3 regions of the Halopseudomonas salina genome follow, and region 3 is predicted to be linked to each of the others. Evidence: predicted binding sites of a transcription regulator. Region 3 holds the regulator's gene; each other region holds the start of a gene.

What was found. The regulator sigma-54, encoded in region 3, starts transcription at its own class of promoters, with help from an activator protein. The targets are predictions, from matches to a motif close to ANTGGCATNNANNTTGCTNT.
Region 1: the regulator sigma-54 is predicted to act here: its motif matches at 3,606-3,625, upstream of IEV54_RS08845 (flagellar hook-length control protein FliK).
Region 2: the regulator sigma-54 is predicted to act here: its motif matches at 2,853-2,872, upstream of flgA (flagellar basal body P-ring formation chaperone FlgA).

Annotation. Positions count from the first base shown of each region.
Region 1 is NZ_BMFF01000003.1:313,410-324,084, forward strand. It holds gene fliN (flagellar motor switch protein FliN) at 1-322, opposite strand, end outside; gene fliM (flagellar motor switch protein FliM) at 392-1,363, opposite strand; gene IEV54_RS08840 (flagellar basal body-associated FliL family protein) at 1,373-1,888, opposite strand; gene IEV54_RS08845 (flagellar hook-length control protein FliK) at 2,114-3,559, opposite strand; gene IEV54_RS08850 (Hpt domain-containing protein) at 3,663-4,013, opposite strand; gene IEV54_RS08855 (fused response regulator/phosphatase) at 4,054-5,793, opposite strand; gene IEV54_RS08860 (STAS domain-containing protein) at 5,797-6,102, opposite strand; gene fliJ (flagellar export protein FliJ) at 6,169-6,618, opposite strand; gene fliI (flagellar protein export ATPase FliI) at 6,611-7,963, opposite strand; gene fliH (flagellar assembly protein FliH) at 7,950-8,789, opposite strand; gene fliG (flagellar motor switch protein FliG) at 8,815-9,837, opposite strand; gene fliF (flagellar basal-body MS-ring/collar protein FliF) at 9,830-10,675, opposite strand, start outside.
Region 2 is NZ_BMFF01000001.1:428,434-439,108, forward strand. It holds gene IEV54_RS02130 (MFS transporter) at 1-261, shown strand, start outside; gene IEV54_RS02135 (flagellar brake protein) at 284-1,033, opposite strand; gene IEV54_RS02140 (flagella synthesis protein FlgN) at 1,099-1,560, opposite strand; gene flgM (flagellar biosynthesis anti-sigma factor FlgM) at 1,617-1,928, opposite strand; gene flgA (flagellar basal body P-ring formation chaperone FlgA) at 2,071-2,781, opposite strand; gene IEV54_RS02155 (chemotaxis protein CheV) at 2,900-3,826, shown strand; gene IEV54_RS02160 (CheR family methyltransferase) at 3,872-4,699, shown strand; gene flgB (flagellar basal body rod protein FlgB) at 4,922-5,326, shown strand; gene flgC (flagellar basal body rod protein FlgC) at 5,330-5,773, shown strand; gene flgD (flagellar hook assembly protein FlgD) at 5,790-6,476, shown strand; gene flgE (flagellar hook protein FlgE) at 6,512-7,867, shown strand; gene flgF (flagellar basal-body rod protein FlgF) at 8,070-8,810, shown strand; gene flgG (flagellar basal-body rod protein FlgG) at 8,858-9,643, shown strand; gene flgH (flagellar basal body L-ring protein FlgH) at 9,658-10,335, shown strand; gene IEV54_RS02200 (flagellar basal body P-ring protein FlgI) at 10,347-10,675, shown strand, end outside.
Region 3 is NZ_BMFF01000009.1:23,214-33,888, forward strand. It holds gene IEV54_RS16050 (KdsC family phosphatase) at 1-345, shown strand, start outside; gene lptC (LPS export ABC transporter periplasmic protein LptC) at 345-923, shown strand; gene lptA (lipopolysaccharide transport periplasmic protein LptA) at 910-1,440, shown strand; gene lptB (LPS export ABC transporter ATP-binding protein) at 1,452-2,192, shown strand; gene IEV54_RS16070 (RNA polymerase factor sigma-54) at 2,276-3,775, shown strand; gene hpf (ribosome hibernation-promoting factor, HPF/YfiA family) at 3,867-4,175, shown strand; gene ptsN (PTS IIA-like nitrogen regulatory protein PtsN) at 4,203-4,661, shown strand; gene rapZ (RNase adapter RapZ) at 4,667-5,521, shown strand; gene IEV54_RS16090 (HPr family phosphocarrier protein) at 5,524-5,796, shown strand; gene pmbA (metalloprotease PmbA) at 6,058-7,428, opposite strand; gene yjgA (ribosome biogenesis factor YjgA) at 7,545-8,060, shown strand; gene IEV54_RS16105 (phenylacyl-CoA dehydrogenase) at 8,181-9,986, opposite strand; gene IEV54_RS16110 (putative metalloprotease CJM1_0395 family protein) at 10,220-10,675, opposite strand, start outside.

The sequences.
Region 1 (10,675 bases), on a different contig from region 3:
CCACCACGGACCCCTGGTTGAGCTGCAACAGGTTGCGGATGGTAATGTCGGTGTTTCCCACTTCCATTGAAATGGTCACCGGAATATCCAGGATGACATCCAGATTGGGCGTATCGCCTCCCGTCTCGAAGTTATCACCGGGCTGAATCGTCGGCGCGTTGAACTCCTCCATCGGCATGCGCGGCGATTTCTCGTTCTCCGCTAGCATGGCGTCGATATCGTCCTGACTGGCGTCGCCCGACTCATCCAGTGCCGCAGCCCATTCATCCGCCAGAGCCTGCTCTTCGGGGGTTACGTCGCCGGACGTTTTGTCATCGGCCATCTTGTTATTCCTCAATGCTGATTATTGGCGTGATTTTATCGAGTTCTGTAATACGTCTGGCGCTCGCGTTCAACGCGGCCGAGTAACCGGCCCCAGTATCTGCAACGCCAGGTTGCCCTTGACCGAACCGAGCTTGGCCTTGAATGTGGGAACACCGTTGGCGCACAGGACCATATGCTCGGGCAGTTCGACCGGAATCACATCTCCGGCCTGCATGCTCAGTAGGTCCTTGAGTTTCAGTTGGCGTCGCACCACGGTGGCACTGAGCGGCACGCGAGCCGCAGTGATCTCCTCGCGCAGTGCGCGTACCCAGCGTTCGTCGTGATCGTCCACGTCGGACTGCACACCCGAGTCGAGAACTTCGCGCAGGGGTTCAATCATGGAATAGGGAAAGGTGATATGCATATCGCCGCCGCCACCATCGAGCTCCACGTGGAAAGTCGACACGACCACCACCTCGCTCGGGCTGACGATATTGGCCAGGGCCGGATTGACTTCCGAGTTCACATATTCGAAATTCACCTCCTGGACTGCCTGCCAGGCTTCCTTGAGATCCAGAAAAGTCTGGTCCAGAACCATGCGTACCACGCGCAATTCCGTCGGGGTAAATTCCCGGCCTTCGATCTTGGCATGCCGGCCATCGCCGCCAAAAAAATTGTCGACCAGCTTGAAGACCAGCTTGGCATCCAAAATGAACAGGGCGGTGCCGCGCAGAGGCTTCATCTTGACCAGGTTGAGGCTGGTCGGTACGTAAAGTGAATGTATATATTCGCCGAACTTCATCACCTGTACGCCACCCACGGCAACGTCAGCGGAGCGACGCAGCAGATTGAACATGCTGATGCGGGTATAGCGGGCGAAGCGCTCGTTGATCATCTCCAGGGTCGGCATGCGTCCACGGACGATACGGTCCTGACTGGTCAGATCGTAACTCTTGATCGAGCCGGGCTCGGAATCGACCTCCGTATCGACTGCCCCATCGTCGACACCGTGCAAAAGCGCGTCGATTTCGTCCTGTGACAGCAGATCCTGTACGGCCATCGGTAATTCCTATTGCAAGACTATGTTGGTGAACAGCAGGGCTTCGATAACCGGATTACCCAACTCTTTTTCGAGCGTCGACTTGACCGCCAGGGTCGCACTTTCTCGCAGAGCTTCCTTGCCCTCGGGCGTAAAGAGCGAAGTGAACTCTTCACTGCTGAATTGCAGGACCAGCTCGTTGCGTATCAGCGGCATATGCTGGGCAAGCGCAGCCATCAACTCGGGGTCACGACCCATCAACACCACATTGACCTGCATATAACGTCGACGGCCCTCATGGGTAAAATTGACGACGAATGCGGGGTCCATCGGCTGATACAGGGCCGTCTGTTGAACTGGCGCAGTATCTGCCGCAACCTCTTCCGGCTCTTCCTCGCCACCCATCAGAAAGAAAGCCGCGCCCCCTGCCGACAACAAGACCGCCAGAAAAACGGCGCCAACCAGAATCAGCAGTTTTTTCTTGCTTTTGACCGGAGCTTCTTCACCTTCAGCCGCCGCCGGTTTAACCTTTTCCTGCTTTGCCATGCCAGAATACCGTCACTTATGCCGTGAAAAGCCTTTTCACAGGTGGTTGAGTAGCACTTTGCACTGAATGCTGCACTGAATGTGCCAACTTCCAGGATCAGTGCAGTATATGAGCGCCAAGGATAAAGCCAAGCGAGACAAATGTCTTTGCCTGCAGGTTACAGGATTCCAGACGAAACAAAACCGGGCCTGGGCCCGGTTTGCAGTACTGCGCCAATATTGACGTCAGGCGTAATAGTCCACGAGGCGGCTGGACTCCGCCTGGCTTGCGGCGGCGGAGGCCAGCATCATGCCTGCCTCGTCAGCTTCCAGGGTCTGGGCACCGGCAACGCCACGATTGCGCCCCTCAGCCCCCTGCTCCTGGCTATGGTGGGCCTGCTGGTCAACGGCCGAGTCACCGACGGAGACATTGACCAGGTCCATACCCTGCTGGCTGAACGCCTCACGCAGCCGGAACATCTGCGCCTCGAGCGCTTCGCGCACGGATGGATTCTGTGTCACGAACTGAACCTGATGCTCCTGCCCCCGCGTCTGGATATGGATCTCAAGAGGTCCGAGGTCCGCCGGATCCAGGCGAATTTCAACACTGCGCAGATTCTGACTGGACATCCACATCATCTTGTCCATTACTGCATCGCCCCAGCCTGCCTGACCGAAGGGCACGTTCAGCGTCTGACTGGCCGCCAACACCGGCCGCGCCGCCAACGCGCCCTGGGCTGCAGCCTGAGTTTGCGTACCAGGACGTAACATCGCTTCAGCGGCGTCAGGGTCAGAGGTTGCCGTCCGACCGCCCAGCGTTTCCAGGGTCTCGGCGAGCTTGCCGGCAAAGGCCGCCCTGCCATCCATCGCAGCGGGTGTCATATCCAGATTACGCTGTACCGGCTGTTGACCCTCGGCTGCAGCACCGCGCTCGGCCATGGCCCGCAGTCCATTGTTACCGGCTGGCTCCTGGCGCATATCTCGCTCACCACGGGTAGCCTGCTCTTGGGATAACTGCAGACCCGCGCTAGAAGTGTCCCACCGGAGTTTTCTGGCCGGGTCGAGGAGCGGCTCACCAGTGGTCCCGGTGACGGCGGCGGGTGCCAGAGGTGGAGCCACAGCAGTCTGGGCAGCACCAGGCGATCCCAGGGCGGTACTGGCTGCTTCCGCTGCCTTGGATGCCAGCTGGGCGCCCACCAGCTCCGCCATGGTAGCCAGGGCGTCAGCCGCATCTGCGTCAAGCGACGCGTTGGGGCCCTGCCCTTCCTGGGCCTTGTCCATGAACTGGCGGGCCTGATCCAGCCATTGGGACCAATCTTCCACCAGGGCACCCAATTCCTGCTGCTGCTCATCCGACACCGCACCTGCGTGCAGCGAAGCAGTCTGATCTTCGGTTTCGCTGCGCAGCTCATCCAGCTGCGCCAACCATTCCTGCATGCCTGCCGGCAAGTTCTTGCCGTCGGCGGCAATTTCGGCCAGGTCCAACAGACCTTGTGCCTGATCGCCTTCGGCGCCTCCCAGCAGCTGCATAAGAGCCTCGACATCGCCGGGCTGCTGGTCCGTTAGGATCTCGGCAAAACTGGCGAGACCCTCCAACTGGCCGCTGTCTGCCGCGTTTGCAGGCGTCGCCGAGGACTTGATCTGTGGCGATGCGCCACTGAAAAACGCCAGCAGATTCTGACTGACCGACATTGCGTACTCTCCACTGCAAGAAAGGGGATGAAGCCTGACTTTTATTAATGCAAGGCACGCGCCAGTTTTATAGGTAGCGCAAAAGACGAGTCAGTTTTGCAGATCAGATAGACGCTGGAATACCAAGCAAGGGTGCAACCCGCTGGAAGCAACGCTGAACGTCCTGGTAGCTGCGCTGCGCTTTAAACGCATCTGCTTCCAGACCAGCAAGCTCGGCTTTCTCGCAAGCCTCCTGCAACGCAATGGCGCCCATATTGCCGCAGCTGCCCTTGAAACTGTGGGCCGCCTGGCGAAATCCCTCCCAGTCCGAGCCGCTCAGGCACAGCCGCAATTGAGCAAGACGCTTGTGGGCATCGCGACTGAAGGTGTCGATCAACAGCGCATAATCCTCCTGCATCAGTTCGCGAAGCGCGTCCTGCACGGAGGGATCAATGTCGATGGGCAAATCCGCCATGCAGCTTATGTCTCCCTGGCTTTCATCAGACTGTCATCATTCAGATGCCGGCAGTATGCCCAAGCTCCCAGGCAAACACTACCCTGGCCTGGTTCCCCCGGCGATTGAAGCGTACCTCATCGCAAAGCGCGCGTACCAACTCCAGGCCACGGCCCGCATAGCCGTCCAGGCTATCGCTCGGACTCTGTTCGACAAAACCGTCACCACTATCTTCGACTTCTATAGCCAGAACCCCACCGTCGGGATTCGGTTGATGATCAAGTACCACGCGTATCCAGCCATCACGCAACACCCGCAAGCGCTGATTGCGCTCCCGGTAGTAACGATTGAAGCCCTTGGAGTCCAGCTTCAGGGAGGAATCGAGTTGCAGCAGACCGTGCTCCAGGGCGTTGCTGTACAGTTCGCTGAGAATGGTGAACAGCCTGCCGGCATGGGCACGCAGACCGGGGACCTCCATCAGCACCTCAAGCAGAAAAGGCAGAGGGTTGTGCTCTCGAATCGACGCCGCGCGGAACGTGTAAGCCAGTTGCCAATCCTGACTGTCAAGGTGCCTGGCATCTTCATGGAGGAGCGTCGCGGGTGGCGCTGCGAGCGGTTGCATGATCACTTCCAGCAAGCTGATATCGTCCTCAGGGCTCCCATGGAAGGCTTCAAGCGCGCCGAGTAGACCTTCGAATATTGCTTCGGGCCGACCCTGATAACGATTGATGAGGTCGATCACCCGCTCTTCGCCATATTGGTCGCCAGCCTGATTCCGACTCTCGATCACACCATCGGTCAGGCACAACAACCGCTCACCGCTTGCCATTGGCAACACTGTTGGCGTGGGATCGAATCGCTCTGATGTAGCCACTGCCAACGGCAGGTGGGTGGAGGGTACCCGATGCAGGAGAGCACCCCTGCGGTCCAGGAGCAGCACTTCAGGTAGGCCGCCATTCCAGATACCCACCAAGCCCTTGTCTGGATTGATTTCAATCAGCACCGCGCAGCAGAAAATACCTGTCGGGAGTATCCGACTCAACTTGCTGTTCGCTTCAAGCAGAATATCGCTCAAATTGAAACCGCGGGCGGTCATCGAATAGAAGACCTCAGCCAGGGGCATCGCGCCTATGGCCGCAGAAAGGCCATGGCCGGTGAAATCGCCCAGCAGAATATGCATGCCGCCTGAAGGGCGGTAGGCAGCAAGAAGAATATCGCCATTGAACATGGCAAAAGCGGTCTGTACGTAGCGCAGATTGTCGGCACCCAGGCTCCCCGCATGGGCGACCCGGTCATAGATGATCTTCGCCAGCTCCTGCTCGTGCAGCAGACGCTCATGCTGGCTGCTGATCAGATCACGCTGATCCTGCAGGGTCTGATGCATCTCCTGCATGCGATTGAAGGCCTGAATCTTCGCCTGCAGGATGACCGGGTTGTAAGGTTTGGTGAGGAAATCATCACCACCGGCCTCAAGGCATTTCACCAGGGCGCCAGTGTCGGTCAGGCTGGTCAGAAAGATGATCGGGATGAGATTCTCGCCGGACTGCAATTTCATCCGGCGGGCGGCCTCGAAGCCGTCCATTACAGGCATCAGCGCATCCAGCAAGACCAGATCAGGCCGCTGCACGCTGAACTGGACCAACGCCTCAAGGCCATTTTCGGCGCTGACCACCTCATGCCCGAGCCGGGCAACCAGTCGGGCGAGAATCATCCGGTCGGTGGGGTTGTCGTCCGCAATCAACACCTTCAGCGGGGTGACCTGCTGCGCCAGTGGATGCCCCTTGGCCCCGTTGTCAGCCACGGGCTATTCGATACTGAAGAGCTGTTCGAAATTCGAGATACTCAGAACCTTGCGCACATTCTGGTTGCAATGAATGATGCGTATGTCTGCCGCATCACCGCCGGCATGATCCCTCAGCAGCAGCAGCATGCCCAGGGCTGAACTGTCGATATAGTCGGTGTCATGGAGGTCTACTACGAAGCGTTGGGGGGACAGACCTCCGCGTTCGTATGCTTCGCGAAAATCCTGATGCGCGCTGAAATCGAATCGCCCAGATACCTTGATTGTCAGTTCCTGGCCGTCGGGGGACAGGGTGGCCTTGATGGGCATATAACTTCCTTATTGAGTCTGCACACAATGCTAATTACTAGCACAGGGAGCATAACCTGTCAGGAATTATTTGGGGCCTCTTTCGAAAGCCCGCTGGGATAATTCATCGAGCAATTTCTGCTCCTGACGGTCCGCCTTGAGTCGCGCTTCATCCCGATAACGCTCAATCAGCTTGCGCATACCTTCAAGGCGCTGATAACGCAGACGCCACTGTTCGCGGGCCTTTTCCAGGCTTTGACCATTCCATGTAACCGTCTGCTGTTGCTGCTCGATTGCCGTCTGCATCTGCGCAAGGAACCGCTGATAATTGAGCAGCCAGTCACGCCCGACCCCTTGCTGGCCGCGCTGAACCCAGCTTTTCTGATACTCGCTGCAATAATATTCCAGGTCCTGAAGGCGTGCGCGGGCGCTATCAAGCTGCTGCTGGGCCTCGCCCAGTCTACCTGCCGCCTTGCGTTCCTCTTCAAGAGCCATGTCCAGCACCGGCGCCAGACGCCGTATGCGGCTTTCACTCATGGCTGATCAACTGTTCCAGGGCGGCGCGGCTGTCAGCCAGGTTGACCTTGACGTGCAAACCCTGGCGCAGGAAAGCCTGCATCTCGGGCATTTTCGCCATGGCCATATCAGTCAGCGGATCGGACCCGGCGGAATAGGCGCCGACACTGATCAGATCGCGGCTCTGCTGATACCGGGCATAGATCTGCTTGAAGCGCTGGGCGCCCTGCATCTGGGTTTCGTTGACAATTTGCGGCATGGCCCGGCTGATGGAGGCTTCGATATCGATGGCCGGGTAATGACCTTCTTCAGCCAACCGCCGTGACAGCACCACGTGACCATCCAGAATCGCCCGCGAGGCGTCGGCAATCGGGTCCTGCTGATCGTCCCCTTCAGACAGCACCGTGTAAAAGGCGGTGATCGAGCCTCCGCCCTGCTCGGCGTTACCCGCCCGTTCCACCAATTGTGGCAGCTTGGCAAATACCGAAGGCGGGTAGCCCTTGGTGGCAGGCGGTTCACCAATGGCCAGGGCAATTTCACGCTGGGCCTGGGCAAAACGGGTCAGGGAGTCCATGAGCAGCAATACATTCTTACCCTGATCACGAAAATACTCGGCGATGCGTGTGCAATACATCGCCGCACGCAGCCTCATGAGCGGCGCATCATCGGCGGGCGAAGCCACGACTACCGAACGGGCCATGCCCTTCTCGCCCAGGATCTGCTCGATGAACTCCTTGACCTCGCGGCCCCGCTCACCGACCAGACCCACGATAGTGATATCGGCGTCAGTAAAGCGCGTCATCATGCCCAGCAACATACTCTTGCCCACGCCACTACCGGCGAACAGGCCCAGACGCTGGCCGCGCCCGACGGTGAGCAAGCTATTGATCGAGCGAATGCCCACATCCAGCGGCTCTTCGATCGGATGGCGTTTGAGAGGGTTGATGCTGGGGCCATTGAGGTCCACCCAGTCATCAGCCCGGAAATCACCCTTGCCATCCAGTGGCCGACCGATACCGTCCACCACGCGGCCCAGCATGGCCGTGCCCATCGGCAGCTTGCCACCGCCCTTGGAGGGCACCACGCGCGCTCCAGGCTGCACACCCTGCAGGCTGTCCACTGGCATCAGATAAATCTTGCTGCCGGCAAAACCCATGACCTCGGCCTCGATCTGGCTGCGACCCTGGGCCGTTTCGCTGATCACCAGGCAACGGCTGCCCACTGGCGCCTTGCAACCCTCGGCTTCCAGGGTAAGGCCAACCATGCGAATCAGGCGCCCCTCGACTATCGGTTCATCAGGCAGCGTCAATACCGGCTCGTATGAGGCCAGGCGACGGGCGAAGCTGATACGCTCAGGCCTGACCATCGCCCTGCACCTCGTTGCCATCATCAGCACCTGACGGCTCAACACTGATATCGGGCTCTGGCGGATGAGCTCGCTGCTCGCGTTGCTGTTCAAAAAGCTGCTCGGTGATCTGCTGCAAACGTGTCTCTACTGTGGCATCAAGCTGGCTGTGCTCGGTTTCCAGACGGCATCCGCCGGGCAGTAACTGATCATCCTCAAGCAGGCGCCATTTTTCCTCATGGCGCTCGCGAAGCGCCTTGGCAGCATCGAAGTCAACCGGATTGAGATAGATACGAATATTCTCGGCGCCCATAGGCAGTGCTTTCAACGCGCCTCTGAGTACCTTGATGATCTGGCTGGAGTCAGTCTGGAGCTCGCGCTGCACAACCTGGCGCACCATGGTTTCGACGAGCTTGAGTAGCATGTCTTCAATCTGGTCGTCCTGTTCGTGCATGGGCTCCATCAACTGCGTCATCAATGCTTCCAACTCGGCGAGGCGAGCATCGACTTTGGTTTTTGCTTCTTTCTGCCCCTTGAGCTGACCAGAATGAAAACCATCCTTCTCACCCGTGGCAAAGCCCTCGTTGTAGGCTTCCTCACGGATCTGCTCAAGCTCTTCCACGGTGAAGGGCTTGGGCGCTTCCTCCTGGGGCTCCTGGTCGGCGTCCACGTCGGTTTCGTCCAGAGGCGCCCTGATGTCGGCCTCCGGCTCCTCGCGATCCAGCGGAACATGATGGGGTTCGGCATCGAAACTGGGCAAGTCCCAACGGGCGAAAGCGGACTGTTCGCCACCGCGCAGCAACTCGCTACCTTCCGTTCTCGCTGCGGTGGTGCTCGGGGTTTTCATTTACAAGCTTCCCAGTACCGGCATATCAAATCATTTCCTCGCCGCCCTTGCCGCCCAGCACAATCTCGCCGGCATCGGCCATGCGCCGCGCAATGGTGAGAATCTCTTTCTGCGCCGCTTCCACCTCGCTGATACGGACCGGGCCCTTGGCTTCAAGATCATCCTGCAACAACTCGGATGCGCGCTTGGACATATTCTTGAGAATTTTGTCCTTGATTGCCTCATCAGCGCCCTTGAGGGCAACGATCAACACCTCGGAAGAAATTTCGCGCAGCAATGCCTGAATACCCCGGTCGTCCACGTCTGCCAGGTTGTCGAACACAAACATCAGATCCTCGATTTTGCTTGAGAGATCCTCATCCATATCACGGATAGCTTCGATCAGCTGCGACTCGGTGCTCGACTCGAGGAAGTTCATGATATCTGCGGTGCGCTTCACGCCGCCCATATTGGCGCGGGTGGTATTGGAGTTGCCGGCAAACTGCTTTTCAAGGATCTCGTTGAGCTCCTTGAGTGCCGAAGGCTGCACGGTGTTGAGGGAGGCTACGCGCAGCAACACATCCAGGCGGACCTTGTGATCAAAATAGCTGATCACCTCAGCCGCCATGTCAGGGTCCAGATAGGCCACCACAATGGCCTGAATCTGCGGGTGCTCGAATCGGATCACATCGGCTACGGCCCTGGGCTCCATCCACTTGAGACTGTCCAGACCCGAAGTGCTGCCACCAAGCAGGATACGATCAACCAGCCCGTTGGCCTTGTCTTCACCCAGGGCCTGGGTAAGCATGGTGCGTATATAACTGTCGGCGCCAACACCCAGGCCGGTCTGTTCACCAACGGTTTCAATGAAGTCGCCCATCACCTGATGCACGTGTTCACGGTTGATGGTGCGCAAACCAGCCATGGCGCTACCGACCCGCTGGACCTCCTTGGGCCCCATGTGCTTGAGCACTGCTGCGGCGTCGGACTCCCCCAGACTCAATAGAAAGATGGCGGCCTTGTCCAGCTTCGACAGCTTGGTGGCTCGCTTGGCTGCGTCTTCACTCATCGGCGTTTATCCACTCTTTGACTACCTGGGCGACGCGGCCCGTATCTTCGGCCAGCAACCCCTTGATTGCATTCAACTGCTGTTCGTAATCTGCGCCGGGCGAAGGCAACAGCATGGCGGCTCCTGCGCCTCCCGCGGCAGCCCCGGACAGGCTGACATGGTCGTCACGCAGATCACCATCCAGCTCACCGGTGCCACCATACTCGGCAGGATATCCGCCCGCACCACTCTCGCGACTGGTCGTGGTCAGATTCTTGAGTACCGGGCGTAGCACACCGAACACCAGAATAAGGATGAACAGCACACCCAGAATCTGCTTGGCCACATCCCAGAACCAGGGCTGCGACCACAACGGAACCTCGGGTAGCGGCTCCAGGGCTGCCTGGGCAACAAAGGGGCTGTTGACTACGCTGACGCTGTCACCACGACTCACATCATAACCCACTGCATCCTGAACCAGTCGGGTCAACCGGGCAAGATCCGCTTCGGTCAGGGGTACGCGGGTGGTTTCACCGGTTTCCGCGTTCACTGTCACCGGATCATCAACCACCACCGCTACCGACAACCGGGCAAGCCGACCTTGCTGCTGGCGGGTATAGCTGATCTGGCGATCGAGTTCAAAGTTACGCGTGGCCTGTTCGCGAGTGTCCATTGGGACAGGCGCCGGCAGTGGCGCGCCATCTTCATCAACCTCGGGGGCCTGCTCGGGAACCTGCGCCGCGCCGGGGGGCTGATTGGTCAGGGCGCCGGGAATACCACGGGCCTCCTGACCGGCACCGCGGGCTTCGGTCATGACCTGCTCACTGCGCAGGGCCGACTCGGGGCTGTACATTTCGGC
Region 2 (10,675 bases), on a different contig from region 3:
ATGCTTTACGTGTTCATGGCACTTTGCACGCTGGTGCTGGTAATGCGGGTCAGGCCCGAACGGGTCACCGGAGAGAATCTGTCGCTGGACGCACCAATTCACTTTCTGCCATCGGGGGGTAACCTTGTAACCTCTTCGTTGTCGGCTGCAATGGATCCACGAGTAGACGAACAACAGGTGGAAGAACAGATGCGCGATGATGTTGCGCCGGGTGCTGGCGCGGACCTTGATGAAGACCAGGACGACCATCGCCCCGGTTAGGGGCTAGTCAGGTAGGGGTCAGCTAGAAAAGATCTTCCTTTTCGAGGCGACGTGCCTCGCGCTGCAGATAGTTCACGAAGCGATCTATCTGGCGTTGCACATTCGCCTGATTCTGACGAAAGGCCAGTCCGACCTGGGTTTCGTTGCTGCCCGAATCGTACTGGGCATGCCGTATCTCGATGCTCAGGTTGAGGCGCCCGCTTTCCGGAAGTTCCAGAGAACAACGCTCAAACAGGTCTCCCGGCGGCAACTGGTGTGTGCAGTCTCCGCTAAAACGGGCCTTGCAGCCTGTTGCGGAGATATCAATGAGGGTGCCATCCAGGGCCACATTGCGCTCTGAGTGACCCAGATGCACCGACAGTTCCATGCTGCGTCGCACGGCAGCCCTGAAGGCCCCACGCTTCTGGTGATAGACCATCTCTTCGGGAAGGGGAGCGCAATAGGTAGGCACTCCATCAAGCATCAACCTTTGCACGCCGGGACAGTGCCAGCGCATGTGTACGCCTTCATGCCAGGCGTCTACTCGAAATGCTTCTCCCGCGGTGGCAAACCGGTCGCCATCGCGGGGCATCATCTCGTCAATCCAGAGGGTCTTGGTGGCATTGTCTATCTGCACAATGAAGCTCTGAAACTTTTGCGGACGGTCAGCGAAGGTAACGCGCAGATGATCACGGTGCTGCTGGATATTTTTCAGCAGCGAGAGAATCTCTACTGGAGAACGGACGTCCCGCGGTGGCTGCGGTCCTGGTTCCTGGTTGAATAAGCTGGACACTGAAGGCTCTCGAGTTCAAAAGGTCAGGCATACTACTACAGTATGCTGGCTATCTGACACGCCGTTCAGGCCTTGGTCAGGTTGCGTTGATTACCGGAACGGCTGGCAACACCTTGACGATCGTATACGCTCTGACTTGCCTCACCCTGATTACGCAGAAGATCAAGTAAGCGGCCAGTGGCCTGTTGATTATGCCGGACCAGTCGCGCGTTGCGCAGGTTGGCTGCCTGGCAGCGTTGCAACGCGTTCTGAAATGCAGAATAGACCTCCAGTAGCGTAGCGGCTCCTGAGGATCTGATGTGTGCTTCGAGCCCATCTCCGGGCGCAATACCAATCTGCGAGCACCAAGTTCGAATAGCGAGGTCATGATGAGCGAGGGCGTCGACCAAGGGGGCTTTGGCAGACAGCAGTTTCTCAAGCTCATCCATGTCACGGTTGATAAGCGCTTGTTGCTCCTGGTCCAGAAGTTCGGCGAAAGCTTCGCAGTCCGGCTGCGCTTGCAAGAACACCTTCTCCAACTGTTCCATCCGCTTTCTCCGCTAATCGCTATACCGGCAAGGAGTCCGGACACGGCTCCGCAGGGTTATTCCAGAGCCAGCAGTCTGTCAGCAATGCGGCCGCTGTCAGCATTATAGCTGCCATCACTGATGGCCTGCCGAATCTGGGCTACACGCTCGCTATCGACCACTGGCAGTTCACGCAGCCGCTCTTCCACTGCTTGTAACTGCTGGGCCTGTGGGCTCAATTTGACCTGTCCATCTTCCGCAGGTGTGTTTTGCGCGTTTCCTTGCGCGGCAGGACGGGTGCCTTCGGCCGCGGCATCACGCTTGCCCATGGTAGCGCCTGTCTGGGCACCCCGATTGGCACTGTTTGATGCGTTGAAGTCAATAACCATTCTGTTTTCCTCAGAACCTGAATGCTTTACTAACACCTGTAACGGCCGATGCAGTCAAAACTTTAGGAAAAATTTATGTGAATCTGGTCACGTTTCTTCGCCGAATTTCACGATCCGATTATAGAGCAAATGAGCAATAACTTCACATTGCGACTTCAACCTGCCCGGGGCCGGTGATTCTGGCCTTGACCACGCGACCGGAGCGCGAATTTCGCACACGTATCTGACTGCCCATATTTCCGTTTTCCAGGGCTTCGCCCGGCATGCGCACCGATACATGGCTGTTGGCAGCACTGATCACCACCTTGTCGCCTCGTTTGACGACCTCCTGCTGCTCCAGCTGATTGGGCGCCAAAACCGTATCGGCCGCCACCTGGCGTCTCAGGCGCAGGCCCGCTACCTGAGCAATGTCGGTCAGATAGGCGTTGTTCAAAAGACCCACGTCACGCTCGAGCAGGGTGATATCCTGCATGGTAATCACGGCATGGCGCGACAGTGGCCGAGTGGTCACAAGAACGGGTTGGTACAGACTCACCTGGGCCGGCACGAAGAGCCGCCAGCGCACCTCACTGTCACAACTGAGTCGCACGGTGACCCGGCCGACAGGTTCGGCCGGGCTTTCCAGTTCGGCATGCAGCGCTCCCTCCGGGCACAACGGCAAGCGTAGCCGGTTGTCCAGGCGATTGACTGTGACCTCGTAGCGGGCGTCCCGTGCACTGCGCTGCAGGTGACTCTCGATTTCTTGCTCAAGAAAAGAGGTGGTCGCGCCGATAAGTTGATCAATCAGTGGATTGGCGGAAACGCCTGCGCAAAAAAATAGCGGCAATACCGCGCACCCTGTGAGAAAACGCATACAATGAACCTTGATGACGAGTGGGTTGGCGCATGTCAAAAAAACGCCGTAACGAGCACTACCCTAACAGCGCAGCAAGATGCATGCCGTTTCATTCAAGATATTTGAGGAGTCGTCCATGGCTGGCGTAATGGATTCGGTAAACCAACGTACCCAGCTGGTCGGTCAGAACCGCCTGGAACTCTTGCTGTTTCGCCTTGCAGGACCGCAGTTGTACGGCATCAATGTTTTCAAGGTGAAGGAGGTGCTGCAGTGTCCCAAGCTCACTATCTTGCCGCGGTTGAATCCGGTCGTGCGGGGGGTCGCGCATATTCGCGGAGGTACCCTGCCCATCATCGACCTCAACAAGGCCACTGGTGGGCCGGGGCTCGATGATTTGAGTACGGCGTTCGTGATCATCACCGAATATAACTACCGTGTTCAGGGCTTTCTGGTGCGTTCAGTCGAACGAATCGTCAATATGAACTGGTCAGAAATACACCCGCCGCCACGGGGCACCGGTCGCGACCATTACCTGACAGCGGTGACCCGCGTCGACGACAAGATGGTCGAGATTATCGATGTCGAGAAGATTCTTGCCGAAGTCGTGCCAACTGTGGAGACCATCACCGCAGGTGTGATCGATGAGGTAACCCATACCGAAGCTCTGGCGCGCAAGGTGCTGATCGTTGATGACTCATCGGTGGCGCGCAAACAGGTCGTCCGATGTCTGCAGGAAGTGGGTGTGGAAGTGGTCGCGCTCAACGATGGACGTCAGGCGCTCAACTGGCTTCGTGACTTGGTCGAAAATGGCCAGGGTGTATCTGATCTGTTGATGATGGTTTCAGACATCGAAATGCCGGAAATGGATGGGTACACGCTGACCGCCGAGGTGCGCGGTGATCCACGTATGGCCGGTTTGCATATCCTGTTGCACACCTCGCTTTCGGGCGTGTTTAATCAGGCAATGGTAAAAAAGGTGGGTGCAGACGATTTCCTCGCCAAGTTCAAGCCGGATGAGCTGGCACAAAGGGTGATTGATCGCCTGCACGCACTGCGTGAGTAGATCGCCGCATGGGGAAGCAATTCAATTGATTACAGGATGGGCTGCGTGACCTCGGCAAACCAAGATTTTCATGTTTTCAGGGAGTTTCTGGAAAAAGCGTGCGGCATTGTGCTGGGCGACAATAAACAGTACCTCGTAGCCAGTAGGCTGAACCGGTTACTCGAGCAGCAGGGCATCAAAAGCCTGGGCGAGCTGGTAACGCGGATTCAGACGCAGCCCCGCAGTGGGCTGCGAGAGTTGGTCGTGGATGCAATGACCACCAACGAGACACTCTGGTTTAGAGATGTCTATCCATTCGACGTGTTGAAAAACCGATTGCTACCCGAATTCGTGAAGGCCAACCCCGGTCAGCGACCGCGAATATGGTCTGCAGCATGCTCGTCAGGACAGGAGCCCTACTCATTGAGCATGGCCATTGATGAGTTTGAGCGCAGCAATCCCGGTCAGCTGCGTGGTGGCTGTCAAATTGTCGCCACCGATCTGTCCGGGGGTATCCTGACCGCCGCAAAATCGGCGGAGTACGACAGTCTTTCAATCGCCCGCGGACTCTCCTCCGAGCGCCTGGCGCGTTATTTCGACCAGGGCAGTCCGGGTCGCTGGACAGTCAAGCAACCGATCCGCAGTCGGGTCGAGTTCCGCGCCATGAATTTGCTAGACAGTTATTCGATGCTGGGCAAGTTCGATATTGTTTTCTGCCGCAACGTGCTTATCTATTTTTCTGCTGATCTCAAGAAAGATATCCTCAAACGCATACACGGGACCCTCAAGCCCGGCGGTTATCTGATGCTTGGTGCGTCCGAGGCGTTGAATGGCCTCCCTGATCTCTATCAGATGGTTCAGTGCAGTCCGGGTATTGTCTACAAGGCAAAATAGCTACAAGCCGCAAGCTTCGGGCCTCCTTGCCGCTGGGTGACCTGCCGTCCAGGGAAGTGCCGTCCAACGGAATGCCGTCCAACGGTAATCCATTGCCGCTCTGAATTGTTCTTCCTTTCAACTCATTGAATATAAAGGGTTTCGTGTTTTGGCACGGAACCTGCTTTGTTATTGCGCAGAGAGAACTGTGTGGCCATTTATTGCCACAAGAGGAATGCGCAAATGACGATCAATTTTGACAATGCTCTGGGTATCCATGAGAAAGCACTGACTTTCCGCGGTCAGCGTGCGGCCGTTCTAGCCAATAATGTCGCCAACTCGGAAACCCCAAATTACAAAGCGCGTGACCTGGATTTCCAGGCGGTGCTGGCTGCTCAGCAGAGTGGAGATGACAAGGGGTTTGCCGCCAGTACCACACATTCCCGGCATATCAATACCGAAAGCCTGCTCGACCAGGCTGCAGGTCTGCGCTTCCGCACGCCCTTGCAGCCATCACTGGACGGCAACACTGTTGACGCTGACGTCGAGCAAAGCGCTTTCGCCAAGAATGCGATCGAACTGCAGGCCAGCTTTACTTTTCTCAACAGCAAATTCAAGGGGCTGATGACAGCCCTGCGCGGAGAATAAGCCATGTCTCTCAATGACGTTTTCAACATCTCCGGCTCCGGTATGAGCGCACAGTCGCTGCGACTGAACACCACGGCCAGTAACATCGCCAATGCTGAAACGGTTTCCAGCAGCACTGGTGAGACCTACAGGGCCAGGCACCCGGTTTTTGCAACCATGTTCAACGAGCAGCAGCAGGGCATGGGCCAATCGCTTTTTGCCTCTCAGGAGCAGGCAGGGCAGGGCGTTGAGGTTCTGGGTGTGGTTGAGTCCGATGCCGAGTTGCAATCACGGTACGAACCTGATCATCCGATGGCGGATGAGCAGGGCTATGTGTTCTATCCGAATGTCAACATTGTCGAAGAAATGGCCAACATGATGGCCGCTTCACGGGCATATCAAACCAACGTAGAAATCATGAACGCAACCAAGACCATGTTGCAGCGCGTTCTCACACTGGGTCAGTGACAGGAGCTTCAAGACAATGAGTATTTCTAGTGCACTGAGTGTAGGTGAAGGCGTTCTGGATCAGTACAAGGTGGACCAGAGCCGTGACGCCAAGGGCGGTGAGCTTGGCAAGAACGAGTTTCTCAAGTTGCTGGTGACTCAGATGAACAATCAGGACCCGCTGTCGCCTCAAGAGAACGGCGAGTTTATTGCTCAATTGGCTCAGTTCAGTACGGTTGAGGGTATTGAAACGCTGAATTCCTCGATGGAGTCGCTGCTTAACGGCTACCAGTCTTCACAGGCCTTGCAGGCTTCTTCTCTGGTAGGTCGCACGGTCATCGTGCCGGCGGATCAGGCCATGGTAGATACCACCAAGGGGATCAAGGGGCAGTTGGCTCTACCCGCGGCCAGCGACAATGTCTACGTCAATGTCACCGATGCCGCGGGTAGCGTGGTTACCCGGTTGAACCTGGGTAGCCAGGCTAGCGGTATGCACGATTTTGTCTGGGACGGCAAGGACAGCAGCGGCAATCTGATGCCGCCCGGTAAGTACAAATTCGAAGCTCAGGCCGCTATCGAAGGTGACAACAAGCAACTCGCCACCCTGCTACCTGCCAACGTGGACAGTGTGTCCCTGGGCAATGGCAAGGGTGGCGAAATGATGCTCAACGTTGCGGGCCTCGGCAGTATCAGTCTTTCAAATATCGTTTCCATTGGTCAGTAACAGTCGTCCGATCTACATCGGCTAGGAGAGTAACCATGTCTTTCAATATCGGTCTGAGTGGTATCCGGGCGGCGTCATCCGATCTGGATATTACCGGTAACAACATCGCGAACGCCGGCACTGTCGGCTTCAAGGGTTCGCGCGCAGAATTTTCTGATGTGTATGCAGCCTCAGTCCTTGGCTCGGGCAGCAATGCCCAGGGCAGCGGTGTATTGCTGGGGAACGTGGCCCAGCAGTTTACCCAGGGCAACATCAACTTTACCGAGAACAGTCTGGATCTTGCTATCAACGGTAATGGCTTCTTTGTCACCAGTAACGACGGTGCGCTCAGCTATACCCGTGCTGGTTACTTCGGTACTGACCGGGACGGTTTTATCTCCAATAACTTCGGTGAGCGTCTGCAAGGCTTCGGCGTTAATCCTGTGACGGGTCAGATCAATCAGGGAGTGCAGACCGATCTGCGTGTGGACACTCGTTCTGCGGATCCCAGAGCAACATCGGTAGTCGATTCTACCCTGAACCTGAATTCAACAAACGTTCGTCCGGCCATCTGGCAGCAGGCTTATGATACGGAAATTGCGGCAGGTGGCACGCCGGCAGATGCGCTTGCGGCCGCGCGTGATACTTTTGATCCGACTAACTCGGCGACCTACAACAGCTCTACTTCGGTGAACATTTTTGACAGTCTGGGTAATGCTCATACACTGACCAAGTACTTTGTGAAAACTGACGGTAATCAGTGGGACATGTTTACCATGATTGATGGGCGCCAGGTTACCAACGATCCTGCCACCAATAACGCTTTGCCCACGGATGCCGCGTTTGCGCCCACACCTACAGAACTGACTTTTAACAGCGTAGGCGAGCTGACCACTCCCCAGCCGCTTGGCAGTATTCAGAACTGGGTCCCTTTGGACAGCGCGGGACGTGAAACCGGTGCTGAATCCCCGGCCTCCTTTGATATAGACCTGGCGGGCAGCACCCAGTTTGCAGCTAGCTTTGCGGTCACCGCTGTAGTCCAGGATGGCTTCACTACTGGGGATCTGGCGGGTCTGGAAATTGACGACGCCGGTTTGTTGGTTGCGCGTTATACCAACGGTCAGACTCGTACCCAGGGCCAGGTAGTGTTGGCCAACTTTGCCAATCAGCAAGGGCTGACGCCGCTGGGAAAAACCGCCTGGGCCCAGTCTTCTGCCTCCGGTGAGCCGGTGGTAGGTGCGCCTGGTACCGGTACGCAAGGCAGTATCCAGTCAGGGGCTCTGGAGCAGTCAAACGTCGACCTGTCGGAGCAATTGATCAACCTGATCATTTCCCAGCGTAACTATCAGGCTAACGCGAAGACGATCCAGACAGCTGATGCGGTTACTCAGACCATCATCAACCTCAGGTAAGTTCCGGCAATATTCCGGCAATGGCAGGGCGGCAATACCGGCGGGTCTATCCCGTTTGTATTGCCGCCCTGTTTTTTATGGTGATTCTATCTGTTTGTTTTATATGCTAAAAGTGCGATAAATCACTTTTTGGCATGAACCGTGCTTTATTTTCCTGTGATAGTAGCAAAGCGGCAATTCCTTGTCGCAACGGGAGTACAGCGTGGACAAATCACTTTTCATCTCCATGACCGGCGCCAGCCAGAATATGCTGGCTCAGCAGGCTCATGCCAACAATCTGGCGAACGTGAGTACCACTGGCTTTCGTCGTGACTTCGAACAGGCGCGGTCGATGCCTGTGTATGGCGAGGCCCATCCCACACGTGCCTATGCAATGACCGAAAGGCCTGGAACCGATTTTGCCTCTGGCAGCATGCAGGAGACCGGGCGCGACCTGGATATTGCCGTAGAAGGGCAGGGATGGATTGCCGTCCAGGCTCCCGACGGTACGGAGGCCTACACCCGTGCAGGCAGCCTGAAAATTGACGCCTTCGGCCTGTTGCGTACCGGTAGTGGTATGCCGGTGCTGGGTAACGCCGGCCCGATCGCGCTGCCTCCGGCTGACAAGGTCGAAATCGGTCAGGATGGCACTATCAGTATTCGTGCAGAAGGTGAGGCCCCCAATGTGTTGGCCGAGGTGGACCGTATCAAACTGGTCAATCCCGACCCGGCCACCATTCGCAAGGGTGAGGATGGCTTGATGCGCGTGGAGAACGAGGCCGAGCAGCCTGCTGACGCGGCAGTGCGTGTTGCGTCCGGTTTTCTGGAAAGCAGCAATGTCAATGCCGTGTCAGAAATGACGGCGATGTTGTCCCTGGCCCGTCAGTTCGAGCTGCACATCAAGATGATGCGCACGGCCGAAGAGAACAGCCAAATCACCAACAAGATTCTGCAGATCAGTTGAACCTGAGCAGCCGCCTCACTCAGTCAGTGACGCGCTAGGAGAAGCATATGCACGCAGCACTTTGGGTAAGCAAGACCGGACTGTCCGCCCAGGACACCATGCTGACCACCATTTCCAACAACCTGGCGAACGTGGCGACTACGGGCTTCAAGCGTGATCGTCCCGAGTTCGAGGATCTGCTGTATCAGATCAAACGCCAGCCGGGCGGCCAGACCACCCAGGACACGCAGCTGCCGTCAGGTTTGCAGTTGGGTACCGGTGTTCGTGTTGCCGGCACGCAGAAGATCTTCACCGAAGGCACGCTGCAGACTACCGAGCAACCCCTGGACCTGGCGATCAATGGCAAAGGTTTTTTTCAGATTCTGATGCCCGACGGCAATATTGGCTACACCCGCGATGGCAGCTTTCACCTGGATGCGGACGGCCAGATTGTGACCTCCAGTGGCTTTCCCCTGGAGCCGGCCATCCAGTTGCCCGACGATGTGCAGTCCTTCACCGTGGGTGAGGATGGCACGGTAAGCATTTCCGTTTTCGGTGATCCGGCAGCCCAGCAGCTGGGCATTCTGCAGACTGCAAACTTCGTCAATCCGGCCGGTCTACAGTCCATCGGCAATAACCTCTTCCTGGAGACCGCCGCCAGCGGTGCCCCCCAGGCAGGTAATCCAGGACAGAACGGTTTGGGTACGGTGCTGCAGAACACCCTGGAAAATTCCAACGTCAGTGTTGTCGAGGAACTGGTCAACATGATCACGACGCAGCGCGCATACGAAATGAACTCCAAGGTGATCTCGACGGCTGACCAGATGCTGCAGTACGTCAGCCAGAACCTTTAATGGGAATGACTAAGATGAAATTCCTGCGTCTTGCACTGGTTGTGCTGATCCTTGGGAGTCTTGCGGCCTGCATGCAGATGCCACCGGCCCCCAATGATCCGTCCTACGCGCCGATCATGCCGCGCACCCCGATACCGACGGAGCTCAACAACGGCGCAATCTATCAGGCCGGCTTCGAGACCAACCTGTATGACGATCGCAAGGCCAACCGGGTGGGTGACATTATTACCATCACGCTGCAGGAGCGCACTGCTGCACGCAAGAGTGCCGATAACGAGATCAGCAAGAACAGCTCGACTCAGATCGCCAATCCCACACTGCTGGGGAATGTGGTCGGCGCCAAGGGCTTGAATCTGGGTGTGGATATTGGCGGAAATCGCACCTTTGCCGGCGACTCGGAGGCGAATCAGACCAACAGTCTGAACGGCTCGATAACCGCGACAATTTTCGAAGTCCTGCCCAACGGCGTGATGCGCGTGCGCGGCGAAAAATGGATTACTTTGAATAACGGCGACGAGCTTATTCGTGTCTCCGGTCTGGTTCGCAGTGAGGATATCGGGCCGGATAACACCGTGCCTTCAACCCGTATTGCCGACGCACGTATCGCCTACTCGGGCACCGGTGCTTTCGCCAATGCAAGTCAGCCAGGTTGGCTCAGCCAGTTCTTCATGAGCCCCATGTGGCCCTTCTAGGAGTAGTGAGTATGCGTAAGCTGCTGATGTGCCTATGTCTTGTGCTTGCTGCCCCCCTGGTCCATGCCGAGCGGTTGAAGGATATCGCCAGCGTGGCCGGGGTACGTACCAACCAGCTGATCGGCTACGGCCTGGTGGTGGGCTTGGTCGGCTCTGGCGATCAGACCAGCCAGACACCCTTTACCGTGCAAACCTTCAACAACATGTTGACTGAGTTTGGTATTACTGTGCCGCCGGGTACGCGCATCCAGACCAAGAACGTCGCAGCAGTGGCGATTCATGCCGAACTACCCCCCTTTGCGCGGCCGGGGCAGACGATCGATATTACCGTCTCGTCGAT
Region 3 (10,675 bases):
ATCAGTGGTCGCAAGTCACCGCTGGTGGAAAACCGCGCAGCAAATCTGGGCATCAAGCATTTGATTCAGGGGCGCGAAGACAAACTCAACGCACTTGCCGAGCTACGCGAGATATTGCCCTTCGAGCTCGAGCAGATCGCTTTCCTGGGCGATGATCTTCCAGACCTTCCGGTCATGCGCCGCGTCGGACTGGGTGTGGCGGTGGCCACGGCTGACAGCTTTGTGCGCGAGCAGGCCCATTGCGTCACCCGTGCAGCAGGCGGCGCTGGAGCAGCCCGGGAATTCTGCGAAATGATAATGGGCGCGCAGGGCACACTTGGCAAAGCACGCGAGGCTTATCTCTGATGTTTGCTATCCCACGCTACTTACGCACTGCCGGACTGATAGGCCTGGCAGTAGCCCTGGCACTGGCCGTGGGGTATTTCAATATTCGGCCCTCCTCCTTCGACCAGGAGCCGCTGGTGACCGACCCGCTGCAACCGGATTTTTTCATGGAAAATACGCAGATACTCATGTTCAACGGACAGGGGACACCGGCATACCAGCTGCGTAGCACCCGGGCAACGCATCAACGCACCGATGACAGTACGCAGCTTGAACAGCCAAACCTGTTGTACTATCGCCCCGGCGAAGAGCACCCCTGGTTGCTGCAGGCGCAACAGGGCGCCGTAACCAAAGGCGGCAATCAAGTGCAATTGAACACCGATGTACTGCTGCAGCGGCAGGATCCCACTGAGCCCTCGGCACGCATGACCACGCAGGCTCTGACGCTGTTTCCCGAGCGTGATTATGCCGAAACGGCACAAAGCGTTAGAATCGAGACCGCTGGCAGCGTCACCACTGCTGACGGCATGCAGGTTTTTCTTGATGACGGCCGCCTGGAGCTGCTGTCCAACGTACGAGGTCAGCATGAGCTTCAATAAATTCCTGCCGGTGGTCGCACTGCTGCTGGTTGCCAGCCTGCCGGCAATGGCATTACCTCAGGACAGCAACCAGCCGATCCGAATCCAGGCCAACAGTGCCACCCTGGATGAGCGCCGCAACACTGCGGTCTACCGGGGCAACGTCATTATTACCCAGGGCAGCATGCGCCTCACTGGAAACCAGGTCACGCTGGCTACCGACAGTGCCGGTGCGGTGAGCAAGATCACCAGCACGGGAAACCCCGCTACCTACACTCAGACCCCCGGCGAAAACGACGGCGAAGTGAACGCCCGCGCGCAGACCATCGAGTACTTTGCCGACAGCGAACGCGTAGTACTGATCGACCAGGCACGCCTGGAGCAGCGCGGCAACACCTTTCAGGGTGACTTCGTCAGCTACGACATCAATGAACAGGTGGTAGACGCGGGACGACCGGCGGCGGGTGACTCGGGCGAACCGGGGCGCATCGAAATCGTGATCCAGCCCCGCCAACGCGATGAAGCCGCCAATCCATGACCGGGCCCGCCATGACCGAATCTGCTGCAACCGTCCTCGAAGCACGCCATCTGGCCAAGGCCTACAAGACGAGAAAGGTCGTTGAGGATGTGTCCCTGTCCATCCGCAGTGGCGAAGTAGTTGGCCTGCTTGGCCCTAATGGCGCTGGCAAGACCACCTGCTTCTACATGATTGTCGGGCTGGTGAAGGCCGACCATGGTCACATACTGGTAGACGGCCTCGACGTCACCCATCTGCCCATGCATGGACGGGCTCGCCAGGGCATCGGCTACCTCCCCCAGGAGGCATCCATTTTCCGCAAGCTGAGTGTGGCCGACAATATCATGGCGATACTCCAGACTCGCAAGGATCTGGACCGGCAGGGCCGGCTCGACAAGCTGAGCTCCCTGATGCACGAATTTCATATCCATCATCTGGCCGACAGCAAGGGCATGAGTCTGTCCGGCGGCGAGCGCCGTCGTGCTGAGATAGCTCGCGCGCTGGCAAGTGACCCCAAGTTCATTCTGCTCGATGAGCCCTTTGCCGGTGTGGATCCGATCTCGGTAAACGATATAAAACAGATCATTCAGCATCTCAGGGACAAGGGCATTGGCGTGCTGATCACCGATCACAATGTGCGCGAGACACTCGACATCTGCGACAAGGCCTACATCGTCAGCGATGGGCATATTATCGCCGAGGGAAACGCGCAGGCCGTACTCGACAATCAGCTGGTCAAGGATGTGTATCTGGGCCAAGAGTTCCGGCTATAAAAACAGGGTCGATTCAGGCATGCTAGCCTCAGGCCAGCCTCGCACCAACGCCAGTAATAGCGCATAAGGTAATACGTCCGATAATGAAACCTACGCTCGTCCTCAAGATGGGGCAGCAGCTGACCATGACGCCGCAGCTGCAGCAGGCCATCAGACTGCTCCAACTGTCGAGTCTCGACCTCCAACAGGAGGTTCAGGAGGCCCTTGAAGCTAATCCGATGCTGGAAATGGCTGACGAGGCTGACGATGATCATGGCGGCTCGGGATCAGATGGAGCCGACAACGACGATGCCCCCGCCGTCTCCGTACCCGAGCCGGTTGAAATGGACGCCATTGATCAGCACTCCCAGGCCGCCGAGGAAGGCAACTGGAATGAACAGATTCCTAGCGATTTGCCCGTAGATACCCAGTGGGAAGATGTCTATCAGACATCGGCAAGCTCGCTCCCCAGCGGCGATGATGATGACTGGGATTTCACTTCCCGCACCGGTACCGGTGAAACGCTGCAAAGCCACCTGGAATGGCAGCTGAACCTGATTCCTCTTTCGGAAACCGACCAGCTCATTGCACTATCGATCATTGATGCAATCAATGCAGACGGCTATCTGGAGGAGTCTCTCGAAGAGATCCTTGCCTCCATCGACCCGGAGCGCGAAGTGGAGCTCGACGAAATCGAAATGGTGCTGCACCGAATCCAGCAGTTCGAACCCGTGGGTGTAGGGGCACGTGATCTGAGCGAGTGCCTGCTGCTGCAACTGCGCCAGCTGCCGGCCGACACCCCGCTGCTGGAGCAGGCACAGAAGGTCGTGCGCGATCATCTGGGCTTGCTTGGCAGTCGCGATTTCAGTCAGCTGATGCGTCGCACACGGCTCAAGGAAGACCAGCTGGGTCGCGTTATCGCGTTGATCCAGACGCTCAACCCCCGCCCCGGCTCGGAAATAGCTTCGGGTGAACCCGAATATGTGATCCCCGATGTTATTGTGCGCCGCGACAGCAACCGCTGGATTGTCGAGCTGAATCAGGAATCTGTTCCCAAGATCCGGGTCAACAGCCAATACGCCTCCATGGTACGGCGTGCCGACTCCAGCACAGACAACACCTACCTGCGCAATAACCTGCAGGAAGCACGCTGGTTCATTAAGAGCCTGCAAAGCCGCAACGAAACATTGATGAAAGTGGCCACTCAGATTGTCGAGCACCAGCGCGAGTTTCTCGAGTACGGTGAAGAAGCAATGAAGCCCCTGGTGCTGCACGACATAGCCGAAGCCGTAGGTATGCATGAATCAACGATCTCGCGGGTAACTACGCAGAAATTCATGCACACGCCTCGGGGTATCTTCGAGCTTAAGTACTTTTTTTCCAGCCATGTCGGCACCTCTGAAGGCGGCGAATTTTCCTCCACGGCGATCCGCGCGCTGATCAAGAAACTGGTCTCGACAGAAAACCCGAAGAAACCATTGAGCGACAGCAAGATCGCTGGTTTACTGGAAGAGCAGGGAATTGATGTAGCCCGTCGTACCATCGCCAAGTACCGCGAATCGCTCAATATCGCTCCGTCGAGCGAACGTAAGCGGATTGTCTGACCGGCGGGCCTGATACGCAGAGCACGAAATACGGCATTATGGGGAATCGACTTCGTTTCCCTGCTTCATCAAGCCAATCAGGAGAAGTCATATGCAACTGAACCTAAGCGGTCATCAGCTCGACATTACCGATCCACTGCGCAATTACGTGAACGAGAAAATGTCCCGCCTGGAGCGACATTTCGACAAGATTACCAATGTTCAGGTCATACTCGAAGTCGAGAACTTCCGACAGAAAGCTGAAGCTATCCTGCATGTAGCCGGCGGCGAGGTAGTCGCCAACGCAGAGCACACAGACATGTACGCCGCCATTGACCTGATGACCGACAAACTTGATCGGCAGCTGATAAAGCACAAGGAAAAAAACCTCAATCGCCAGCAAGGCGTCAACGACCGCTAACCGCTAAGGCAACCGTAGCCAAAACCCATGCAAATTGATCACATACTGACCCCCCAGCGCACCTTTGCCGGTGTGCAGGGGGGCTCCAAGAAAAAGATGCTCGAGCTGATCGGCAAGATGATCGCCCAACATAGTCATCTTGATCCCGACAGCATTTACCAGAACCTGATAGCCAGGGAGAAACTTGGCTCAACCGGTTTTGGTAACGGTATAGCCATACCCCACTGTCGGCTGGAGGATTGCCATAAACCGGTAGGCGCGCTGTTCCAGCTGCAATCGAAAATTGATTTTGATGCACTGGACGGAGAACCGGTGGACCTTATCTTTGTGCTGCTGGTCCCACAGGAAGCCACCGAACAGCATTTACAGATACTCAAGATGCTTGCCGAAAAGCTTGACCAGGCTAGCCTGCGTGAAGCCTTGCGCGAAGCGGACGATGCCGATGAGCTTTATCGCATCATGACCGTTACAGACTCGGATACCTGAGCGCCATGCATCTTGTTGTAGTCAGTGGTCGTTCCGGGTCCGGCAAAAGTACCGCGCTGCACCTGCTGGAAGATAACGGGTTTTATTGCATCGACAATCTACCCGCGGGGCTGCTGCCAGACCTGGCACGGCAGGCCAACAAATCAGGCATGCAATTACCCAAGGTCGCCATCAGCATCGATGCAAGAAATCTGCGCAGTGACTTGCAGCGGTTTCCCGAGCTGTTGGCGCAGGTACGTGATAGTGGCATTACCTGTGACGTGATTTTTCTTGCTGCCACCGATGAAGTGCTGATCAAGCGTTTTTCAGAGACCCGCCGCAAGCATCCGCTCACCGACCAGAGCCACTCCCTGGCCGAAGCAATAGCGGCCGAGCTCCGTCTGCTTGAGCCTATCATCGACCTAGCCAACCTGAAGATCGATACCAGCCATCTCAATCTCTACCAGCTACGCGACACCCTGAAGCAGCGTCTGCTGGGTAGCCAGGGTAGTGCGCCGTCCGTTCTGATCCAGTCCTTCGGATTCAAGCGGGGCGTACCCGTTGATGCGGATCTGGTGTTTGATGTGCGATGCCTGCCCAACCCTTACTGGAAACCCGAACTGAGGCAGTTCTCCGGCAAGGATCAACCTGTTCGCGACTTTCTCGACGCCCAACCCGACGCCCAGGAAATGTTCGAGGACATACATCGATTTCTGAGCAAGTGGCTGCCGCGCTACGCCGCTGGTGAACGCAGCTACATGACCATTGCGATTGGCTGCACCGGAGGGCACCACCGTTCGGTCTATATTGCCGAACGACTTTTGCAGGCTCTGGGCAGCAAAACAGCCAACATGCTTATCCGCCACAGGGATATTCCCTGACCATGCTCACCAGGCGCACGCTGATTATCAACAAGCTCGGCCTGCATGCCCGAGCTGCAGCCAAGTTCGTTGGCGTAGCCAATCGACACGGCTGTGAAGTACGTATCGGCTCAACAGAAGAAGATCAGGTCAATGGCAAAAGCATCATGCAGGTCATGATGCTGGCAGCCGGCAAGGGCAGCGAAGTCTGCATCACCTGCCAAGGTGACGACGCTGAACAGGCGATGCAGGAACTGCTGGCATTGATTGAGGATTATTTCGAAGAGGGGGAGTGAAAGCGGCAAGCCGCTAGGCTCAAGCGGCAAGCTACAAGCGGCAAGCCTCAAGCTAAAAGCCAAAGCCAAAGCCACGCTGCGGCCTGTTAACTCTAATGGTGCGCTCCCTGCAACACCTGCTCCATTGTCTTCAGCACCCAACTGATTCCGTCATACCCTCGGCGGGAATCCAGGCGGATTCTTTCGATACAAACCTGAACCTCAACTCAGCCAGACTCCCGCTTGCCGCTTGTAGCTTGTAGCTTGCCGCTTGCCGCTGCTTTACTCCCCTCCCACCGTCATCCCGTCCACCAGCCAGCTCCCGGTCAGATTATTCCCGCGTCGCTCGATGTCCGATCCCACACAACGCAGATTAGCGAACATATCCTTCAGGTTGCCAGCTATGGTCACTTCCTGAACCGGGTGCTGAATCTGGCCATTCTCCACCCAGAACCCACCGGCTCCGCGAGAATAGTCTCCGGTAACGCCATTGACGCCCTGCCCCATCAGTTCGGTGACCAGCAGCCCCGTACCCATCTCCTGCAGCAAAGCTTCGAGATCGCCAGCGTTACTGGTGATGTGCAAATTATGTACGCCACCAGCGTTAGCGGTACTGGGCAGTCCAAGCTTGCGGCCGGAGTAGGTGCTGAGTACCCAACTGATCAACCTGCCCTGATCGACAAATGCCTGCTCGCGGGTGGCCAGACCATCGCCATCGAACGTCGAGCTGCCAAGTGCACGCGGCATATAGGGCCGCTCATCAATGCTCACCCAGGTTGGGAAGATAGGCTGACCCAATGCATCAAGTAAAAAGGTGGACTGACGATAAACCGCGCCGCCGGCGATCGCGCCAATCAGGTGCCCCAGCAGGCCTGCAGCCTGGTCCGCGGCGAACAATACCGGGACCTTGGCCGTTTTGATCGGTCTTGAGCCGAGCCGAGCCAGCGTGCGTTGCGCGGCCTTGCGTCCAAGCGCTTGCGGACTCGGCAGATTGCCCGCCTGACGGTCTACGTCGTACCAGTAATCGCGCTGCATGCCCTGGTCGGACGCGACAATCATCACTGCAGAAGCACTGTGCCGGGTACCCATGGAACTACCGATAAAACCGTTGCTGTTGCCATAGACACGGCAACCCTTCTGAGTGCTCACGTTAGCGCTGTCGCTGGTGAGCCGAGGGTCGGTTTCCAGGGCAGCAGCCTCGCAGGCAAGCGCTCGCTCGATGGCCTCGCTGGCGTCCAGATTCCAGGGGTGGTACAGGTCCAGGTCAGGCAGGTCTTGGGCCATAAGCTCAGGATCAGCGAGACCTGCAAAGCTGTCTTCTGAAGCATGCTGGGCAATACCCAGGGCTGCCTTGATCGCCGCACTGATCGCCTCGTCGGAGGTATCGGAAGTGCTAGCCGAGCCCTTGCGCTGCCCAACGTGAAGACTGATCGCAAAACCCTGGTCGCGATTGAATTCGACGGTTTCCACTTCGCCCTGACGCACCGCAACCGACAGTCCGGTGTTCTGGCTTACGCCTACCTCACAGGCAGTCGCACCCTGGCGACGTGACTCTTCAAGAATAAAGGCAACTCGCTGTTCTAGTTCCTGACGCAGGGTATCCTGGCGCAGCGCATGGGGATCTTCCTGTCGGGTGGGCTGGTAATCGGTCATGTAATCTCCTCTCAGGCGGGCATTGTACCGCGGACAGCCCCGCTGTGAACGGGTATCATGGCGCATTGAAAAGTAACCGCATGTAGTAACCAGAGGCGGGCCGCAACGAGGTGACCATGACAGACTTCTACGACGAGGAACAGGATGACGAGGGCGTCAGCAGATCGCAGCTCAAACGTGAGCGCGATGAGCTGCGCGCCCTTGGGCGCCGACTGATTGACCTCAAACCTGCCCAGTTGGCCAAGCTTAACCTGACCGACAAACTGCTCGCCGCTCTGGAAGAGGCGCCGCGTCACACCGCCCGCGGTGCGCTGAAACGGCATTTGAGCTTTGTTGGCAAACAGATGCCCGATCAGGATATCGATGCCATTCGCGCTTATCTGGATCGGCTCGACAGCAGCAGCCAAGCCCATGCCCAACATTTCCATCAGATCGAACGTTGGCGTGACCGGCTACTCACAGGTAATGCCGAGGACCAGGAAGCGTTCATGGCTGCCTACCCTCAGACTGATCGTCAGCAATTACGCCAGCTGATACGCCAGGCCGCCAAGGAAGCTGCCGAGAACAAACCACCAGCGGCATCGCGGAAGATTTTCAAACTGGTGCGCGAGACCGTCGAACAGGACCTCTGAGCCACTCACCTCCGCGCCGCACGCAAAAAAAGGCCGCGCCCTTTCGGGAGCGGCCTTCTATCTTGCCAATCGGGTCAACCCGGCAGGACTTATCCGGCCAGATCTATCCCTCCAGATCTATCAATAGCCCAGTGCGAAGTTCTCTTCCGGCATATCCATCAGGTTGTCAGCACCCGACAGCATCGCATCTACATGCGTGCGGGTACGCGGCAAGATGCGCTGGAAGTAGAAACGCGCAGTCTGCAGCTTGGCCTGGTAGAAAGCGGCATCGGAGGTGCCTTCAGCCAGCTTGGCTGCAGCAACCCGAGCCATGTCAGCCCAGAAGTAGGCCAGACAGGCGTAACCGGAATACATGCAATAATCGACAGATGCCGCGCCAACCATCTCACGGTCCTTCATCGCTGCCATGCCGATCTTCATGGTCAGCTCGCCCCATTCCTTGTTCAACGCGTTAAGCGGCGCTACAAACTCGGAAATAGCTTCGTTGCCTTCTTCGGTTTGACAGAACTTGTGCACGATCTTGGTGAAGCACTTGAGCGCTTCGCCCTGGGTCATCAGTACCTTGCGACCCAGCAGGTCCAGTGCCTGAATACCGGTAGTGCCTTCATACAGCATGGAGATACGGGCATCACGCACGTTCTGCTCCATGCCCCACTCGGCGATGAAACCGTGGCCACCGTAGATCTGTACGCCATGGTTAGCCGCTTCAAAACCGACTTCAGTCATGAACGCCTTGGCGATAGGAGTCAGGAAGGCCAAGAGCGCGTCAGCTTGCTTCTTCTGTGCTTCGTCCTGGCTGTTCTTGACGATGTCCACCTGCTGGGCAGTGAAGTACACCATGGCGCGGCTGCCTTCGGCAAAGGCCTTCATGGTCAATAGCATACGACGTACATCAGGGTGCACGATGATCGGGTCAGCCGCCTTCTCAGGCGCCTTCGGACCAGTCAGCGAACGCATCTGCAGACGATCACGGGCGTACTGGATGCCACCCTGGAAGCCGACTTCAGCATGGGCCAGCCCCTGCAGAGCAGTACCCAGGCGGGCAGTGTTCATAAAGGTGAACATGGCGTTCAGACCCTTGTTCGGTGGCCCGATCAAAAAGCCGGTAGCGCCGTCAAAGTTCATCACGCAGGTAGCGTTACCGTGGATACCCATCTTGTGCTCAAGGGAACCGCAGTTCACGCCGTTACGCTCACCCTTCTCGCCATTCGCGTCAGGCAGGAACTTGGGAACGATAAACAGCGAGATACCCTTGGTGCCAGCCGGTGCGTCGGGCAGGCGGGCCAGAACGATGTGGACGATATTCTCGGCCATGTCGTGCTCACCGGAAGAGATGAAGATCTTGGTACCGCTGAGCTTGTAGCTTCCGTCAGCCTGGGGCTCTGCCTTGGTACGCAGCATGCCCAGATCCGTTCCACAATGGGATTCGGTCAGGCACATGGTGCCTGTCCACTGACCAGAAACAAGCTTGGTCAGGTAAGTGTGCTTGTGCTCGTCAGTGCCGTGCTGCGCGATGGTGTTCATGCAACCATGTGACAGGCCAGGGTACATACCCCAGGACCAGTTTGCCTGACCAACCATTTCGCTGACTGCCAGACCCAGTGACTCGGGCAGACCCTGGCCGCCATGATCAACATCATGGGCCAGACTAGGCCAGCCGCCTTCAACGTACTGAGCGTAGGCTTCCTTGAAACCGGTCGGGGTCTTGACGCCCTCCGCGCTCCAGGTACAGCCCTCGGTATCGCCCACGCGATTCAGGGGGGCAATCACCTGCTCACAGAATTTGGCGCCCTCTTCGAGAATGGCGTTAACCATGTCCGGCGTCGCGTCTTCGCAGCCGGGCAGGCTCTTGTAGTGTTCTTCATATCCCAGGACTTCGTCACGGACGAAGCGGATGTCACGCAGGGGAGCCTTGTAATCTGGCATGGTACTTGACCTCAACGGTTGAAACGGGATTCAAGAGCAGCTGTTGGCTGCGGACTAGGTGCTGATTCAAACAGACGTTTGAAACATACGTTTAGACCTTAGATATGTCAAGCCCCAGTCATCCGCTGGCCCGGGAATTATTTGTAACCTGCCCGCGCCCACGCACCATTACTTGCAATGCACAAAACAACGGCTGAAGTACGAAGGAAGGGAAGCAGAAAGATACGGCAGATTCAGGCGCTGGCGCTGAAGGTTGCCTGTGCATACTGTGACGAGGAATCTATCTGGCGATAGGTGGCCAGCTCCCGGGAGCCGGACACCACCGGTGCGGCATCCGGCTGCTCTATGACATCAGTTTCTGCCTCACCGGACTCATTCCCGGAGGCAGCAGACCGCGGTTCAGCTTCCACGGTGCTGGAAGCGATTTCTGAGCGCGCCTGGGCAATCAGTTGCGCCGCCTGGGCGGCGACTACCCGGTCCTGTCCGGAGGGCTCGGCCGGTGCCAGCGCGGCACGCTGCACCTGTTGCATCTTGTTGATGGTCGCTGCCGGATCACCTGAGACAGGGGATATGTCAATCGAGACCGAACCACCCGTCGCGTAAAGACGCCCATCGGGTCCACGACTGTAATCGTAACTGACGCCACCCGCGTACTGACCACCGACGGCCATGTGCGCCTGCTCGTGGGC